Regions from separate parts of the Bacillus sp. VA13 genome, predicted to be linked through region 1. Evidence: predicted binding sites of a transcription regulator. Region 1 holds the regulator's gene; the other holds the start of a gene.
The links. The regulator LexA, encoded in region 1, represses DNA repair genes until DNA is damaged. The targets are predictions, from matches to a motif close to CGAACATATGTTCG.
Positions count from the first base shown of each region.

Region 2: AC0C66_RS03500 (YolD-like family protein) is a predicted target of LexA. The motif match lies at 1,524-1,537, and genes of this name have one in related genera.

Region 1 covers NZ_JBVQPP010000001.1:380,657-394,935, forward strand. The annotation lists gene AC0C66_RS01625 (YndM family protein) at 1-327, opposite strand, end outside; gene fosM (FosM family fosfomycin resistance protein) at 524-946, shown strand; gene AC0C66_RS01635 (hypothetical protein) at 1,023-1,451, shown strand; gene lexA (transcriptional repressor LexA) at 1,845-2,462, opposite strand; gene yneA (cell division suppressor protein YneA) at 2,612-2,929, shown strand; gene AC0C66_RS01650 (YneB family resolvase-like protein) at 2,948-3,601, shown strand; gene AC0C66_RS01655 (DUF896 domain-containing protein) at 3,665-3,898, shown strand; gene tkt (transketolase) at 4,067-6,070, shown strand; gene sirA (sporulation inhibitor of replication protein SirA) at 6,225-6,671, shown strand; gene AC0C66_RS01670 (YneF family protein) at 6,757-6,975, shown strand; gene ynzD (aspartyl-phosphate phosphatase YnzD) at 7,049-7,222, opposite strand; gene ccdA (cytochrome c-type biogenesis protein CcdA) at 7,442-8,149, shown strand; gene AC0C66_RS01685 (response regulator) at 8,238-8,600, shown strand; gene AC0C66_RS01690 (CcdC family protein) at 8,679-9,170, shown strand; gene AC0C66_RS01695 (DUF2621 domain-containing protein) at 9,201-9,629, opposite strand; gene cotM (outer spore coat protein CotM) at 9,862-10,254, opposite strand; gene AC0C66_RS01705 (small acid-soluble spore protein P) at 10,335-10,481, opposite strand; gene sspO (acid-soluble spore protein SspO) at 10,514-10,660, opposite strand; gene acnA (aconitate hydratase AcnA) at 10,886-13,615, shown strand; gene AC0C66_RS01720 (redoxin domain-containing protein) at 13,688-14,200, shown strand.
Region 2 covers NZ_JBVQPP010000001.1:724,989-729,371, reverse strand. The annotation lists gene AC0C66_RS03515 (YolA family protein) at 220-687, shown strand; gene AC0C66_RS03510 (hypothetical protein) at 693-1,049, shown strand; gene AC0C66_RS03505 (YolC/YozM family protein) at 1,092-1,427, opposite strand; gene AC0C66_RS03500 (YolD-like family protein) at 1,601-1,933, shown strand; gene AC0C66_RS03495 (Y-family DNA polymerase) at 1,926-3,176, shown strand; gene AC0C66_RS03490 (hypothetical protein) at 3,218-3,394, opposite strand; gene AC0C66_RS03485 (Rap family tetratricopeptide repeat protein) at 3,384-4,383, opposite strand, start outside.

The DNA.
Region 1 (14,279 bases):
CAAATACCGATGAAAAAAGTATTCAAAAACAGTAAGACAGAGGGCGGAAAGTAGAGCAGCTGCAAACGGTGGGAAATCATTTCTTGTTTGGGTTAAAACAAAGACCCAAAGAATAACGAATGAAAGTCCAAAGTCAGCCAATGAAGCTGTAATATTGTTTGTTCGCGGAAGGACGAGCATGTCACCGGATAGATAGGAAACAAAACCTAGGAAAAGTGCAATAAACATTACACTTAAAAAGGGCGCGTGATAGACTCTGTCCAAAATCACATATAAAAGGGCGAGAGTGAAAGCAACCTTTGAAGCAAGAGCAATGATATGTTTCATTTGACCACCTAAATTGTTATTTTTGAAGAAAACCCTTGGCTGTAAACAAATTATAAAAACATAAGTAATTCAATTCGACAATCATTATTTTAAACAATCCGATTTTGTTTACACTGGTATTTTTTGCTGACTGCATGAAACTTTTTTGGAAAAAAGTCGTACATATGGATGATCAGCTTTCAAGGGGGAATGATTTGTGAAGGTAAAAGGAATCAATCACTTATTATTTTCAGTTTCTCATCTGTATACATCGATTGATTTTTATCAAAAAGTGTTTGATGCCAAGCTTCTGGTAAAGGGAAAAACAACAGCATATTTTGATTTAAATGGCATTTGGCTTGCGCTTAATGAAGAACCTGACATTCCGAGAAATGACATTAAGGAGTCTTATACCCATATTGCATTTACTATTGAAGATCAAGAGTTTGAGGAAATGTCAGCAAAATTAAAAAGGCTTCATGTCAATATCCTGCCTGGCAGAGAACGAGATGAACGCGATCGAAAATCAATTTATTTTACCGACCCTGACGGCCACAAGTTTGAATTTCATACCGGAACCCTTCAAGACAGGCTTCGTTATTATAAACAGGAAAAAACGCATATGGATTTTTATGATTGAAACGACCTCTTGATATTACACAGAACATATACATAAATCTCATGTAGGGTTAAAATGTGGTAAAGGAGGGGTGTAATTGAAAATAAGTATCTTAGGCTTAACAGCAGTTTTGATGTGTTTTTTTGGCATTGGCAGTACCCATGTGTCAGCTTTAGATTTTGATCACAAAACAGACTTTATTTTAAATGACAGCACAAAATCGTTTGTTCTGGAAAATATCAGTGATGTCCCGGCGATCGACTATATTTTAGGCTATCAGTTTACGATCTTGGGAGCCAATACTTGTTCAGTTGAGATTAAACTTCAGCGAATGGGGCTTACGGGAGAATATACCACACTGAGCACGAAGCAATTCAGCGGCAGCTGGTTTGATTTTAGTGCTCAGGATAAGGTTTCTATCGATCCGTTTCACCGATACCGTATATTAGCAGAAGAACACTCAGAAAACTGCACGAGTGTTCGGGTAAAGGGCAGTTGTGGTATACAATATTTTCATTTTGATTGAAGCTCACGTTGATCAAGAGAAGTGAGCTGTTTTTTAGAAAATGTTGAACCAACTACACTATGTACTAAATTTTCATTAAAATTCAATTACTGCCGCGCTCCTTACATAAACATGAAACCACGTCATTCCACGACCTAAGAAAATGAAACATTTTTAAGGACATAACGTCTAATATTTTAAACGGACAATATTCAGATAAAAGTTTCCTGAAGGAAAGAAAATTTCTTGACTTCAACAATTGTTTGGTGGATAATTATGGTGTAAACATGATGTTCTTTTTCCTCCTATTCAGGCTCGCACCCATAAGTCAGGGCGAGCCTGCTTTTTTGTACAATAAACCCCCTCTCCATAAAGGAAGAGGGGGTTATTTCATGCATTTGATAGATCAATAGGTTAATGGACGGTTCTGAACACGCCAATCACTTTCCCTAGAATGCTGACATTCTGCAAGATGATAGGTTCCATCGTTGGGTTTTCAGGCTGTAAGCGAATGTGAGTATCCTCTTTATAGAAACGTTTTACCGTAGCTTCATCATCTTCTGTCATCGCAACTACAATTTCCCCGTTGTTCGCTGTATTTTGCTGTTTAACGATGACATAATCCTTATCGAGAATACCAGCATCAATCATACTGTCTCCCATAATCTCCAGCATAAACACATGCTCGTCCGGAGGAACCATACGGTCAGGAAGCGGAAAATATTCTTCAATATTTTCTACTGCTGTAATAGGAGATCCCGCCGTGACTTTCCCGATGACCGGTACATTAACGACCTGACTTTGCGGAATGTCTACTTCTTCATCAAGTATTTCTATTGCTCTAGGTTTTGTCGGATCCCGTCTGATCAGCCCTTTTGTTTCCAAACGGGCCAAATGGCCGTGGACAGTTGAGCTGGACGCAAGCCCAACAGCCTCTCCGATTTCTCTCACGGAAGGCGGATATCCTTTTGATTTAACCTCTGCTTTAATAAAACGGAGGATATCAAGTTGCCTTTTTGATAGCTTCGTCATTTTTCGCACCTCAAAACGTCGATTTTAAGAAGATTATAGCATGATTTTCCTTACAGTACAAACATAGGTTCGAAAAAACAATTGACAGAAACGTTTGTTCGTATATACTGAAATTATAAAAAAGCGAACGAACATTCCTGTTGGAGGTTATGATCATGAGTAAAGAATCTATTATTTTTGTCGGTCTATTCACAGTGATTTTGAGCGCGGTTATCCTTTTGCTGTCATATACAAGCAGCGGTCAGGAACTTAATCAGTATGCTAAAATAGAAGTCCAGCAAGGCGACACACTTTGGTCAATTGCTGATCAGGTAGCAGATACAAAAAAGATAAACAAAAACGATTTTATTGAATGGGTAGCTGATAAAAATCATCTTCAGACGTCTGATATCCAGCCGGGAGATGAGTTGGTGATTCCATTGAAAAAGAAGCATCAGGATGCATATAAATTGGCAACTGTAAGATAGAGAGGAAAGATAGAAAAAATGAAAGCACTCATATATGCCCGCGTAAGCACAAATAAAGAACAGCAGGAAACTTCATTAAAGCGGCAGGTGGAGGAGCTAACGGCCATTGCAGCCGAGAACGGCATGGAAGTCGTCAAAGTGATTTCTGAAAAAGCCAGCGGATATGAAATGGATCGTGACGGTGTATTTGAGCTGCTTGATGAGATCAAGAATTCGGGAATTGATGTTATTTTGGTTCAGGATGAGACTAGGCTCGGTCGGGGAAATGCAAAAATCGCCCTGCTCCATTGTATCTACAGAGAAGATGTGAAAGTCTATACAACGGCTCACAGAGGTGAACTGGAGTTATCGGAGGCTGACTCGATGGTGCTGGAGATCGTCAGCATTGTGGAAGAGTACCAGAGGAAAATTCACAATATGAAAATCAAGCGGGGAATGAAGCGTGCAGTAAAAAACGGTTTTAAACCGCAAAAAAACCTGAAAAACCAACATGAAAACAGCGGAAAGGAAAGAATAGAGGTCCCAATCTCAGAGATCGTTCGCCTAAGAGCGAATAAACTGACGTTCGCAGAAATTGCCGCAACGCTAAGAGGGTTTGGCTATGATGTGTCTAAAGCGACCGTCCACCGGCGGTATCAGGAATACATAGAGAATGACGAGACAGCCGAGTGAATCAGTTGTAAAACTCTTTTTGATCTAGTACTATATAGACAAAATGCAATAAAGGAGTTTAACATGATTTCAAACGCTAAAATTGCCAGAATTAATGAACTTGCTGCTAAAGCCAAAGCTGGCGTTATGACAGAAGAAGAAAAAGCCGAACAGCAAAAGCTTCGTCAAGAGTACTTGAAAGGTTTTCGCTCTTCTATGAAAAACACGTTAAAAAGTGTGAAAATCATTGACCCAGAAGGCAATGATGTAACACCAGAAAAGCTAAAAAAAGAACAACAAAATAACAAACTTCACTAATATAAGAGGAATACGGAAATATCGTATTCCTCTTTTGCATATACTATAAGCAAAACTCTTATGTGACAAAATTCAACAAGTTTCTCTCAAATTTAAGCTGAAACAGTTGAGAAAAAGTCGTCAGACATTTATGATGTAAGGGTACAACACATAAGGAAGGGGATTTTTATGGATACAATTGAAAAGAAATCAGTTGCTACCATTCGCACACTGTCAATAGACGCTATTGAAAAAGCAAATTCTGGTCACCCAGGGATGCCAATGGGGGCCGCTCCAATGGCATACACGCTGTGGACAAAATTTATGAACGTAAGTCCGGCAAACCCTGGCTGGTTTAACCGTGACCGTTTTGTTTTATCTGCTGGACACGGATCAGCACTTTTATACAGCATGCTTCATTTAAGCGGGTTTGATCTTAGCATCGAAGATCTTAAGGGATTCCGCCAGTGGGGCAGCAAAACACCTGGACATCCTGAATTCGGACATACTGCAGGTGTTGATGCGACAACAGGTCCACTCGGCCAAGGAATTGCCATGGCGGTCGGAATGGCTATCGCTGAACGCCATTTAGCAGAAACTTACAACCGCGATTCATTTAACGTAGTCGATCATTATACATACAGTATTTGCGGTGATGGTGATTTAATGGAAGGCATTTCTTCTGAAGCCGCTTCACTCGCAGGCCATCTTCAGCTTGGCCGTCTGATCGTATTATACGATTCTAATGACATCTCTCTCGATGGAGATCTCGACCGTTCATTCTCAGAAAACGTGAAACAGCGTTTTGAAGCAATGAATTGGGAAGTTCTTTATGTTGAGGATGGAAACAACATCGAAGAATTAACAGCGGCTATCGAAAAAGCACGCCAAAATGAAAAGAAACCTACATTAATTGAAGTGAAAACGACAATCGGTTTCGGTTCACCTAACCGTGCTGGCACATCCGGTGTTCACGGTGCTCCGCTTGGTAAAGAGGAAAGCAAGTTAACAAAAGAAGCTTACGCGTGGACGTATGAAGAAGATTTCTACGTACCGTCAGAAGTATATGAGCATTTTGCTGCAGTGGTTAAAGAATCAGGCGAGAAAAAAGAACAAGAATGGAATGCTCAATTCGCTAAATATAAAGAAGTTTATCCTGAACTTGCTGAACAGCTTGAGCTGGCAATCAAAGGAGAACTTCCGAAGGACTGGGATCAAGAGGTTCCTGTTTATGAAAAAGGAAGCAGCCTGGCATCCCGTGCCTCTTCCGGTGAAGTTCTCAACGGACTTGCGAAAAAAATTCCATTCTTTGTCGGAGGATCTGCTGACCTAGCGGGATCAAACAAAACGACAATTAAAAATGCCGGTGATTTTACAGCTGTTGATTACTCAGGCAAAAACTTCTGGTTCGGTGTTCGTGAATTTGCGATGGGTGCAGCCTTAAATGGTATGGCGCTCCATGGCGGACTGCGTGTATTCGGCGGAACTTTCTTTGTCTTCTCTGATTACCTGCGTCCGGCAATTCGCCTTGCAGCGTTAATGGGTCTCCCTGTCACTTATGTCTTCACACATGACAGTATTGCGGTAGGTGAAGACGGCCCGACGCACGAGCCTGTTGAACAGCTTGCTTCACTCCGTGCGATGCCTAATCTTTCCTTGATCCGTCCTGCAGACGGAAATGAGACAGCGGCAGCATGGAAGCTTGCAGTGCAAAGCACTGATCAGCCAACAGCGCTAATATTGACACGCCAAAACCTTCCTACGATTGACCAAACTGCTGAAGAAGCATTGGCAGGAGTGGAAAAAGGAGCATATGTCGTTTCTAAATCTAAAAACGAAACACCTGACGCTCTTCTTATCGCTTCAGGCTCTGAAGTAGGCCTTGCGATTGAAGCACAAGCTGAATTGGCAAAAGAAAATATCGATGTTTCTGTTGTCAGCATGCCTTCAATGGACCGTTTCGATAAACAATCTGTTGAATACAAAAACTCTGTCCTTCCTGCAGATGTGAAAAAACGTCTTGCGATTGAGATGGGCGCATCATTTGGATGGGGCAAATACACAGGGCTTGATGGAGACGTGCTCGGCATAGACCGATTCGGTGCATCTGCTCCTGGCGAAACCGTCATCAATGAATACGGATTCTCAGTTCCAAACGTAGTGAACCGAGTTAAAGCATTACTCAATAAGTAAAAGTCTTTTAAAGAGGATGAGTCAAATCATCCTCTTTTTCTTGTTTATCCGACAAAAATAGTATTAGCTGTTTAACAGTAATAGACAATTCTTTCTTTTCTTCTTTTGTATAATAGAGAGCAAATGAAATGCTGCTGGAAAAGGGGATGAAAAGATGGAACGTCACTACTATACGTACCTGATAAAAGAGGAGTTTGCTAATCACTATTTCGGGCGGGAATCGGTTATGTTTGAGCTGTTTCAAGACTATCATTGGACAAGCCTGACAAAGCAGCAGTATGAAATGACAGAGAAACAGATTCAATATATTACACAGCCAATCCCGATTCTACATATGCATCAGCGGTTAAAAATGAATTTACACAATACGGATTACAGGCAGCTAGATTATATTTATAGATTAGCTTTGCCGAAAGCAAAAGGCCACGCGACGTTTATGATGAAGGAGCACATGATAGAATTAGTGGCTTCGGGGGATTACGAGGCAGAAACGATCTTCTTTGAGGTGTTGAGAAAAGTAAGCCCTTGCTTTCTGGCTATGGATTTTAATTCGAAGCGTTATGGATGGCTAAATCCGGTGAAAGAAAGAAATTTTGTCTAAAACCGAAGAAAAAGAGATGTAAATGTTGTATAATAGCTTTTGGTTTAGTACACTTTAAACTAGACAACATGAAGGAGGAAATAAAATGACTTTATGGGTTGGCATCCTAGTGGGCGTAGTTGCATTGCTCATAGGTGTTGCACTCGGGTTTTTTATTGCTCGTAAATATATGATGAGCTACCTTAAAAAGAATCCGCCTATTAATGAACAAATGTTACGCATGATGATGATGCAAATGGGAATGAAACCTTCTCAAAAGAAAATCAATCAAATGATGAAAGCCATGAATAATCAAACGAAATAATACGTAAAGATTATGATATAGAGAAACATGGTTATAAAATAAAAAACCCTTATACGGGTTTTTTATTTTGCAATCATTCATCACCCGCTACTGCTCTAAGGCGCTGCTTTTGATATTGTATGAGAAGATGGTCAAGCTCCTGACTGAGCTCTATCGTAATATGAGATGTCATTCCGTTCGCCATGACAATTTGCAGCAGCTCTGCTCTTTTTTTTTCAATTTCATTTAATAGATGCTCTCTAATCACAGGGATGTATCCTTTCATACATTAGATCTTCAAAGTGAATGTTTATATTATATCCATATTTATACTAATTTTCAAATGAGAAGGAGTACAATATCTCAATGTCAAATTAAATTATATAAGTTTTTTCTGTAAATAGAAATCCTTCAAGTGAAAGTGTTAAAAAAATGAAATGATTTTGTCATAACTTGAAGGAATGTCAAATCATGAAGGGATGATGACATGGGAGACGTGAATTATTTTTTGACATTCGGAGCGGGATTTTTATCCTTTATTTCGCCTTGCTGCCTGCCGCTTTACCCAGCTTTCTTGTCATATATTACAGGGGTCAGCATGGATGATGTGAAAACAGAAAAGCTGCTGCTGCAGAAAAGAAGCTTGTTTCATACTTTGTGTTTTTTGCTTGGCTTTTCAGTCATTTTTATCGCTTTAGGCTATGGAACATCTTTTGTTGGCAGCCTGTTTAGGGATTATCACGATGCAATTCGGCAAATTGGAGCGTTGCTTATTATTTTGTTCGGTTTCATTACGCTCGGCGTGTTCCGGCCTGAGGCTATGATGAAAGAGCGGAGAATCCACTTTAAGCATAAACCAAGCGGGTTTTTAGGTTCCGTCTTAATTGGAATGGCATTTGCGGCGGGATGGACGCCATGTACCGGTCCGATATTAGCTGCTGTTATCACACTTGCAAGCACAAATCCAGGCTCAGCGGTGCCGTACATGATGTTATATGTACTCGGTTTTGCTGTTCCGTTTCTTTTATTGTCTTTCTTTATCACAAAACTGAAGTGGATAAGAAAGAACCAGCTTTTGATCATGAAAGCAGGCGGCGTTTTGATGATTGTGATTGGTGTGCTGTTATTCTTTAATTGGATGAGCCTGATCATTATTTTGCTGTCGGATCTTTTTGGAGGATTCACTGGTTTTTGACGGTAAATTACTTTCGTACTACTACTAGTCCTTTTGTTTTTGGTACAATAAGACTATTATCTGTGGAAATCGATTGTTGGAGGGGAATATGACAAGAGTTTTAGTTGTAGACGACGCCAAGTTCATGAGGGTGAAAATCAGAGAGATCTTGGAAGAGGCAAATTACATAATCGCAGGCGAAGCCGCGGACGGTGAGCAAGCCGCGGACCTGTATAAAAAACTGCGGCCGGACATCGTGACAATGGATATTACAATGCCAGTGAAAAACGGCATTAAGGCGCTTCGTGATATTTTAACCTTCGATCCTAAAGCGAAGGTCATCATGTGCACCGCCATGCGCCAGCAAAGAATTGTAACGGAAGCGATTGAGCTGGGGGCAAAGGACTTTATTGTCAAGCCGTTCGAAGAAACAAAAGTGTTAGAGGCTGTCAGCCGCGTTATGGGATATTAACGTCATTTCTTTTCAAAATGGTTTTTTTTATTGTTTTGGAGTATAGTATATAGTAACAACACTCCTAGAAACAAAGGAATGATAAGTATGATGATTATAGTTTCATCGATTATTGCTGTGTTAATGGCTGTAGCTGTGATGGTGGTCAGAATAAAGTCCTCTGACAAGCCCGTTTCACCGAAAAAAATCATTCTTCCGCCGATTTTTATGAGTACGGGAGCGTTAATGTTTTTATTTCCGGTATTTTGGGTCACTGGTGCAGAGTTTTTAGAATCAATCACTTTAGGCGTGATTTTTTCTATTTTTCTCATCAAAACTTCTAAGTTTGAAATTAAAAATAATGAAATTTACATGAAACGCTCTAAAGCATTTGTATTTATATTAGTCGGTCTTTTGGTGATCAGAATCGCGATGAAATCGATTTTGAGCACATCAATTGATTACGGCGCATTGAGCGGAATGTTTTGGATTCTGGCTTTCGGTATGATTGTGCCGTGGAGAATCGCCATGTATTTATCATATCGAAAACTTCATAACGAGCTGCAGTCAGCTAATATTCAAATGAATTAAAAAACCTTTCCTGATAGAAGGAAAGGTTTTTTATTTGAGAAGGGCCTGATAAGGTTCAAGATCGATTTTTTTGTCCTGCAGATGTCTTTTTAAGAAGGTATGGTCTCTTTTAGGAGTTGCGAGAATATAGCCTCTGATCATCAGTTGCTGATCAATCTTTGATACCTTTTCTTCTAATGCAAGCTCACCGATTTTACCTGCGATTTTGGCTTTTGCTGCATCTCTGAACAGCTCCGGAACCGGCGAAACCAATTCATTAAGAAATTGTTTGTTTTCATTGCTCCACAAATGCATGCTGTTTTCGATATAGTAATCCTGCCAATCAAGCTCTGACCTGCCGTCTTCTTTCGGTAAACGCTTTAAAAACTTTCGAAACATAAAAAAACCGCCGATTGATAATAAGGCAACCATCATGATCACCCAAAACAGAATAAACCACAAAAACCAGCCTTCCAGCATCAACCATTCCCCCCTTATTCTAACCATATTGTATACGAAGAGAGATTAGAAGAACACAGTAAAAAAAGAATAGAAAGAAATGATAGACGTCTAGTCAAAAGAGATAGTAGATCATATTCTATTGTATAGTGAATCTGCTATTTGGCCATGGGAGAGTCACTAGAGGGTATTTGACGATAAATGGACGGAAAAAAGTCACTTTCATAATAGGGGATGAAAGTGACTTTTTATGTTAGCTGAGAGGAAATTGAAGAGAAAAAGAAGAACCATCTTCTGTTTCTTTATTGACGGCAACTGTGAGTATTTGATTTTCGCATTCGGTTTGAATGGTTTTGTCATTAAAATAAAAAGGAAGCATCATTTGTTTTTCAAAAGTCTGCCCTGACGATTTGACTGTTAAGGTGAACTCGCAGCCAGACAGAGTAACCGTTACTTGTGTCGGCTGTAAAAAAGTCAGATCCGCTTCAATAATATACTGCTGACTTGTTTCATATAAATCAATAGGCAATGTTTCGTCGTACCAGGCAAAGGGGTCTTCAAAAAATTGCCGAAGCCATTCATCCATACTATCGAAATCATTAGCGTCATTACGTTTTGAATGGGTCATGGAAGCATTCCTCCACATATCAACCTTGCTTTACATCATATGCGGAATATCAGAAATGGGTGAACGCATAAAAAAACAGACACTAAGGTCTGCTTTTCTTACATATCATGGCTTGAGTTGTGCTTCTGTCTTGTGTGATTTCGGTTTTTTACTTTTTTGCTACCGCTGAGAGGCTCCGGCTGACCCGGATTGTGTCCTTTAGGGGCGTTTTTATGCATATCTTTACTTGTATTTTTATTGGTCATAAAATGAGAACCTCCTTAAAAAGAGTCCGGTGCTATTGATTGGTTTTTCTTTTTTTATTATTTTGGCGTTCAGCTTCAGTCAGTACAAGCTGGTCGTTTTCGACGTAGCCGGCGCCTTTGCCTTGGCTTTTCGCGTCATTCATTCCGTTAATGACGTGATTCGCTTTTCTTTTGACCATCATTATCACCTCAATCATAATATGGCTCCTTTTGTTGTGTTATATGAGAGAGCATAAACAGTAATAATTACCGGTACATTTGTCCGATAAGCCGAACTTATTGTATTTAATAAAAACATTGATATTTACTTATGTATGATTTTGTTTTAATATGAAATTGTGAGAAAATTGTGATGGAATTTACTTCATCTGAGAATGATCTGATCTGAAGGGGGATTTTGGAGAATGGCAAACGAGCAAAAAACTGTAGCAAAAGACGTTTTCCAAGCGAGAAAAACGTTTACTACTAATGGGAAAACATATCATTACTACTCTTTAAAGGCGTTAGAAGATTCAGGAATCGGGAAGGTTTCGAAGCTTCCTTATTCTATCAAAGTTCTTTTAGAATCAGTATTGCGTCAAGTTGACGGATTCGTCATCAAAAAAGAACACGTAGAAAATTTGGCAAAGTGGGGAACTGCCGAATTAAAGGAAATCGACGTTCCGTTTAAACCGTCTCGTGTTATTTTACAAGACTTCACAGGGGTTCCGGCAGTAGTAGACCTTGCTTCACTGCGTAAAGCGATGGCAGCTGTCGGCGGAGATCCTGATAAAATTAACCCTGAAATTCCTGTTGATCTCGTTATCGACCACTCTGTACAGGTTGATAAAGCGGGCACAGAAGATGCGTTAGCTATTAATATGGACTTGGAATTCGAAAGAAATGCAGAACGCTACAAATTTTTAAGCTGGGCAAAGAAAGCGTTTAATAACTATCAGGCAGTGCCGCCTGCAACAGGTATCGTGCACCAGGTAAACCTGGAGTTCCTGGCAAGTGTCGTCCATGCCACTGAAGAAGACGGTGAACTTGTAACGTATCCTGATACGCTTGTCGGAACAGACTCACATACCACAATGATTAACGGTATCGGTGTTCTTGGCTGGGGTGTCGGCGGAATTGAAGCTGAAGCGGGAATGCTTGGACAGCCTTCTTACTTCCCAGTTCCTGAGGTAATTGGCGCGAAACTTGTCGGCAAGCTTCCGAACGGAACAACAGCTACTGACTTGGCGTTAAAAGTGACACAGGTGCTGCGTGAAAAAGGCGTTGTCGGCAAGTTTGTTGAATTCTTTGGACCGGGAGTTGCTGAACTGCCTCTTGCAGATCGCGCAACTATTGCGAACATGGCTCCGGAATACGGTGCTACATGCGGATTCTTCCCAGTAGATGAAGAAGCGCTAAACTATCTGCGCCTGACAGGCCGTGACCCTGAACATATTGATGTTGTCGAAGCATACTGCAGAAGCAATGGCTTGTTCTACACTCCAGATGCGGAAGACCCTCAATTTACTGATGTGGTTGAAATTGACCTGTCTCAAATTGAAGCAAACTTATCAGGTCCAAAACGCCCTCAGGATTTGATCCCGCTTTCTGCTATGCAGGAAACGTTTAAAAAGCATTTAGTCAGCCCTGCGGGTAACCAAGGATTCGGTTTACATGCAGAAGAAGAAGAAAAAGAAATTAAGTTTAAACTCCTTAATGGCGAAGAAACAGTTATGAAAACGGGTGCGATCGCCATTGCTGCGATCACAAGCTGTACGAATACATCCAACCCGTTCGTTCTGATCGGCGCCGGACTCGTAGCGAAAAAAGCGGTTGAGTTAGGGCTTAAAGTGCCTAATTACGTAAAAACGTCACTTGCACCTGGCTCTAAAGTCGTTACAGGATATCTTGTGAATTCAGGCCTTCTTCCATACATGAAAGAGCTTGGTTTTAACCTCGTTGGGTACGGATGTACAACATGTATCGGAAACTCAGGTCCGCTTTCACCAGAAATCGAAGAAGCGGTTGCAAAAAATGATCTTCTGATTACATCTGTCCTTTCCGGAAACCGTAACTTTGAAGGGCGTATTCACCCGCTTGTTAAAGGTAACTATCTTGCTTCTCCGCCGCTCGTTGTGGCATATGCGCTGGCTGGAACGGTAAACATTAATCTGAAAACTGATCCGATCGGTGTGGGCAAGGATGGTCAAAACGTATACTTTAACGATATTTGGCCATCAATGGACGAAATCAATTCACTTGTTAAGCAAACTGTTACGCCTGAGCTCTTCCGCAAAGAGTATGAAACAGTATTTGATGACAACAAGCGATGGAATGAGATTGAAACAACAGATGAAGCCCTATATAAATGGGATAACGAGTCAACTTACATTCAAAACCCGCCATTCTTCGAAGAAATGTCTGTTGATCCAGGTAAGGTTGAGCCATTAAAAGGTCTGCGTGTTGTCGGTAAATTCGGCGATTCAGTCACAACTGACCATATTTCTCCTGCGGGGGCAATCGGAAAAGACACGCCTGCCGGAAAGTATTTGCAAGAAAAAGGCGTTTCTCCTCGTGACTTTAACTCCTACGGTTCCCGCCGCGGAAACCATGAAGTTATGATGAGAGGAACATTTGCAAACATCCGCATCAAAAACCAAATCGCACCGGGTACAGAAGGCGGATTTACAACGTACTGGCCGACTGGTGAAGTAACGTCCATCTATGATGCGTGCATGAGATACAAAGAAGATAAAACAGGTCTTGTCGTATTAGCAGGAAAAGACTACGGTATGGGATCTTCACGTGACTGGGCTGCAAAAGGAACAAACCTTCTCGGCATCAGAACGGTAATTGCTGAAAGCTTTGAAAGAATTCACAGAAGCAACCTTGTATTCATGGGTGTGCTGCCGCTTCAGTTTAAACAAGGTGAAAATGCGGAAATACTCGGTTTAACAGGTAAAGAAGTCATCGAGGTTGATGTGGATGAAACAGTTCGCCCTCGTGACCTTGTGACAGTAAGAGCAATCAATGAAGACGGTAATGTAACAACATTTGAAGCAGTCGTCCGCTTTGATAGTGAAGTGGAAATTGATTACTATCGCCATGGCGGCATCCTGCAAATGGTGCTTCGTGAAAAAATGAAGCAGTCCTGATGAATCTATAGGAAGAGAAGGCATTTCTGCTTTCTCTTCTTTTTATGACAAAGTGTGCTGCGGAGGTGGCATATGCTGAAAAAATGGCTCGCAGGTATCCTGCTTATCATGCTTGCCGGTTATATGGGATGGAATTTGTATCAAACATACAGCAAAAAAGAAGTCGGAATTGAAGAGGGACAGCAAGCACCTGATTTTGCTTTGAGAACGCTATCGGGAGAGAAAAGTTCCTTACAGGACACAAAAGGCAAAAAGGTGCTGCTCAATTTTTGGGCAACTTGGTGTAAACCGTGCCGTCAGGAAATGCCGGCGATGGAACAGCTGCAAAAAGAACACGCTGACGAACTTGCGGTTGTTGCGGTAAATTTCACTTCAGCTGAGAAAAGCGAGAAACAGGTCCGGGCATTTGCTGAAACGTATGATTTAACGTTTCCCATTCTGATTGATAAACAAGGGATCAATGCTGACTATAACGTGATGTCATATCCAACGACGTATATCTTAAATGAAAAAGGTGTTATTCAAGACATACACATTGGCACCATGACAAAAAAAGAAATGGAACAAAAACTGGATCTTGATTAGATTCAGTTTTTTTATGTTCAGATATGCTTACAAGTTTTCAGAATTGGAAAAAATAAAAGAATATGCGGAGGTGAGAAGA
Region 2 (4,383 bases), 340 kb from region 1:
TTCATAGGGGATGAGCAAGACTCCCTTGAGTGAGCAAACTTTATGTACAGGAAATATTATACTATACATAAATGTCCTTGTCGTTAAAAATTCACAATAAATTGACAATATGAAAAGAACTTGCTAAATGCAGGTTCTTTTTTTTATTTCAAATATTAAACAATTCCCTTCAAATGACGATATTTAACATGTAAACTTGTACCAAGGAGGATTTAGGAAATGAAGAAGAGAATTACATATGCACTGCTTGCTCTTCTAGCAGTTGTTGCTTTCGCTTTCACTGATTCATCAAAAGCAAAAGCGGCAGAAGCATTACCACTCTACTATCTACAAATTACAGGGATTACATCAGACGGAAACGATTTTGCTTGGGATAATATCACTTCTAGTCAAACCAAAGCGCCAAACGTTTTGAAGGGGAATAAACTATATGTGAAAGCTCGTTTTATGGGTTATACCAAGTTAACAGTTATCACAGGCAAAGACGGTAAGAATCTGTTGTATAACGGCACAGCTAAAATGTTTAAATCTGATGCTATCCTTGGTCAAAATAAGGTGGTAATAGGCTGGGATAAATATTTTGAGATTCCCATGGACGCACTTCAAGATAACTCTATACAGATTAAAGCATTGAGCTCAGGCACCACTTTTGTTTACAGTCAAAAAATTGATTTTGAAAGAGAGTGAACCAGGTGATTAGTACTTCTAATTATGATGTAACTAAAGATCCAAAATTCTTAGCTTTTTGCAGCTTAGCAACAGAAGGTTATGGTCAGAACAATACTCAGCAATCTTCCATAGGTTTTAACGAGTTTTGCGAAAAACTTGAGAAAAATGAGATCGTTAAACCCGAGAATAAAAAAAGCACGCTTGATTTGAATAAGTCTTTAGAAGACTGGAAAATGAGATTTACTGCAGGCGGAAACCTTTCTACAATGGATTCGCAGGTATTAGATGTTATCAAAAAAGCATATAACTTAGGCATGGTTAATAAAGATAATATGCTGTTACGAAATGAAGCAATTAATGCTTATAGAAATTCTATTTAAATAATGAAAACAATGCCCAGCTTAATAAAAATGCTGGGCGTTTTACTTATTGGGGTTATTTGCATTCAAATACTCTCGATGTTCTTTCTCCAATTTATTAATATCATCTTTTAATATATAGATCTTATATTTTTCCTTTGCTTCTCTAGACAGATTATCTTTTAAATACTCACGGAGCTTTGCTTCACTTTTGGTTTGATCCATGCCAATTGTAATTGCCGGATCTGTTTGACCAATTTGCACACTGAATATACCAAATTCATCCCGAATATTATCAATTACTTCCAAAGGGGACTTTTTATTTGCTTCGATTAAAGTAATACCCGACATAATCAAAGCAGGAACTAAGACCAAAAATCCGATTAGCCTCTTCTTCATTAACCATTACACTCTCCTTCATGGAAAAGAATCCCTCCTTTATTAATACTACGCAAATCATCATTGACCTTTATATTTTATTACCAACATTTACATCGAACTTTTGTTCTGGTTTATCTTGAATAAAGAACGTTTGTTCTGTTAATATTAGATCAATAAAGGAGTGAGTCGATATGCTTAGGGATCGAGGAACAATCAAATGGACATCAATGATGCTTCCAGAACATTTAACACAACTTAAACAAGATTTGATTGATGTATCAAAAATTGAAAAACCATCTTTAGATGACCAACAAATTGAAGAGATGGATCTTCTCGTCTCTGAGGCACTTGAATTTAATAAAGAGTTGAAATTCAAACTCTTTAACAATGGATTCGTTGAAAATGTCAACGGCAGAGTCCATTACATTAATTTTGAACAACACAGGCTTCATGTAAAAGATCAGCATGACAAAACAGTATATATCAACATGAATAACATCATAGGAGTTAGATACAATGATTGATTACTCACAATTTCCACGTAAGAATATACTTTGTGTCGATATGAAATCCTTCTATGCTTCTGTATCGGCTGTAACAATGGGACTTAATCCTTTAACATGCTACCTTGCAGTTGTAGGAAATACGGAGAGACAGGGAAGTGTAGTGTTAGCTGCATCTCCTGCACTTAAAAAAGATTTTGGAATCAAAACAGGATCGAGATTGTTCGAGATACCTGAAGATCCAAGAATACACATTGTAAATCCGCAAATGAAGCTTTTCATCAGAGTTTCGACTGAGATTACAAAGCTGTTTTACAGATTTGTTCCTGAAAAATGTGTCCATACGTATTCAATTGATGAATCTTTTTTAGATGCAGGAAAAGAAAATCCTGAAGAAATGGCCAAAGCAATTCAAAGTAGTATGCGGAGAGAGTTTGGCCTGATGTGTACAGTTGGAATTGGTGACAATATGTTGCTTAGTAAGCTTGCACTTGACCTGGAGAGTAAGAAAACGAAAAGCGGCATTGCACGTTGGAGATATGAAGATGTGCCAAATAAACTCTGGAAGGTTCACCCGTTGTCTAAAATGTGGGGGATAGGAGGGAGGATGGAAAGAAATCTGAATCGGATGGGAATATCAACTGTAGGTCAGTTAGCTAAATTTCCTTTAGAGCTGCTTGAAAAGAAGTTCGGAATAATGGGAAACCAGTTGTATTATCATGCTCATGGAATCGATTTATCAGAAATAGGAGCTCCTTTGATGCAAGGGCAGATTAGTTTTGGTAAGAGTCAGATTTTACTGAGGGATTATATAAGGAGAGAAGAGATTAAGGCTGTTCTTCTGGAGATTTGTGAAGAAGTCGCAAGAAGGGCACGGACACACAACAAAGTTGGTCGAACAATTAGCCTGGGAATTGGTTACAGTAAAGATGAGCTTGGTGGCGGATTTCATCGATCCAAAACAATTGATCTTCCCACAAATATCACGATAGACATATATAGATGTTGCTTGATGCTGTTTGATAAGTTTTACTCGGGTAAAACAGTAAGAAGTATCTCAGTTACGTTATCAAATATTGAGGATGATGTTAATCAACAGTTGAGTTTATTTGAAGTGGATAATGAAAAGAGAAGGAAACTTGGGTTTGTAATGGATGGGATTAGAAGTAAATACGGATCGAAAGCGATTCTTAGAGCAGTTTCTTATACATCTGCAGGAACTGCACTTCACAGAGCTGGACTTACTGGGGGACATAAATCATAAAAATAACCCCCTCAATTTGGAGGGGGGATAAGAAAAACATATTAAGAAGTATGTCCTCTGCTTGCAATTTCATACGAATGACCATCAGTAAAACCAATACTGGCTGTATGTCCTCTGCGTGCTTCTTGGACATCTTTTTGAGTGTTAGTTAAATAAATGCTTACAAATCCAATTAAAACAATGGCTAAAATAAAGACAGATGCATGCTTAAGTTTCATAAAGACAATCCCCTCTCTGAATTTGTTTACGGGCATAAAGCACTTTTTCATAATAAGCAACAGCCACTTTATGGTCTTCTTTTTCATTGTAATACTTCGCTGCATCTGATGCTAAATCCTCCACGTCTGAAAGCATTGACTTTAATTCTAAATAATTTAGAATTGAATTTAATTTTTCATTGTCATTATCTACATATAAGGCATGAATGAATTCAAACATTTTTGCCATAATCTCATCGTTTAAATTTTTGGACAAAGACAGACCGTGTGCACACCAAGAAATTCCCTCGGAGTGATTTCTCATTTTAAAAGTGGTTTTTGTCAACATAAGTAAGATATCTAATATGCGATTTGAATGTTCATACCCATTATCCTGATATACTCTAATGCCCTCCTTGAAGTACTCAGATGCCTTTTCATAAGCTTCCTCAGCAAAGGAACATAAGCCGAGATTGTAAAGAGATGATCCGATTAATCGTGACATATCGATTTCTCTTGCTTTATCTAGAGCATCTTTAAAATGAGGGATCGCTTTTTCAGGGTAGTCCATATCCAAATAGTTCAGTCCGATAACAAATGAGCATTGAATAACTCTTACAGTGTAGTTTTCATGTGCTTTATAACTATCGATTGCTTGAACAATGTGGTGCATCGACATATGTGTTTGCTTCATATGATAATAAATTTCTGCAACTTTATAGTGGAATTCAGCTCTTTCAATTTCATCTGCAACAAGTGATAATTTTCTCTCGGCTTGCTTATAGAAGCTTATGGCATTAAGATATTCGTATTGTTCAAATTCATACATTCCCCGGAAAAAGTTAAAATAATATTCAAGAATCCCTTTCAAATCAGTTTGACTACTTTCGATCTTTTCTAATAAGTCTGAAATTTTAGGTCGTTCTTCGTTCAATGTTTTTGGTTCAAGGTAGTCCAGCATCAGCTGATGGCGAAAACACATGAGAGAATAGTACAGCAATAAATCTTGA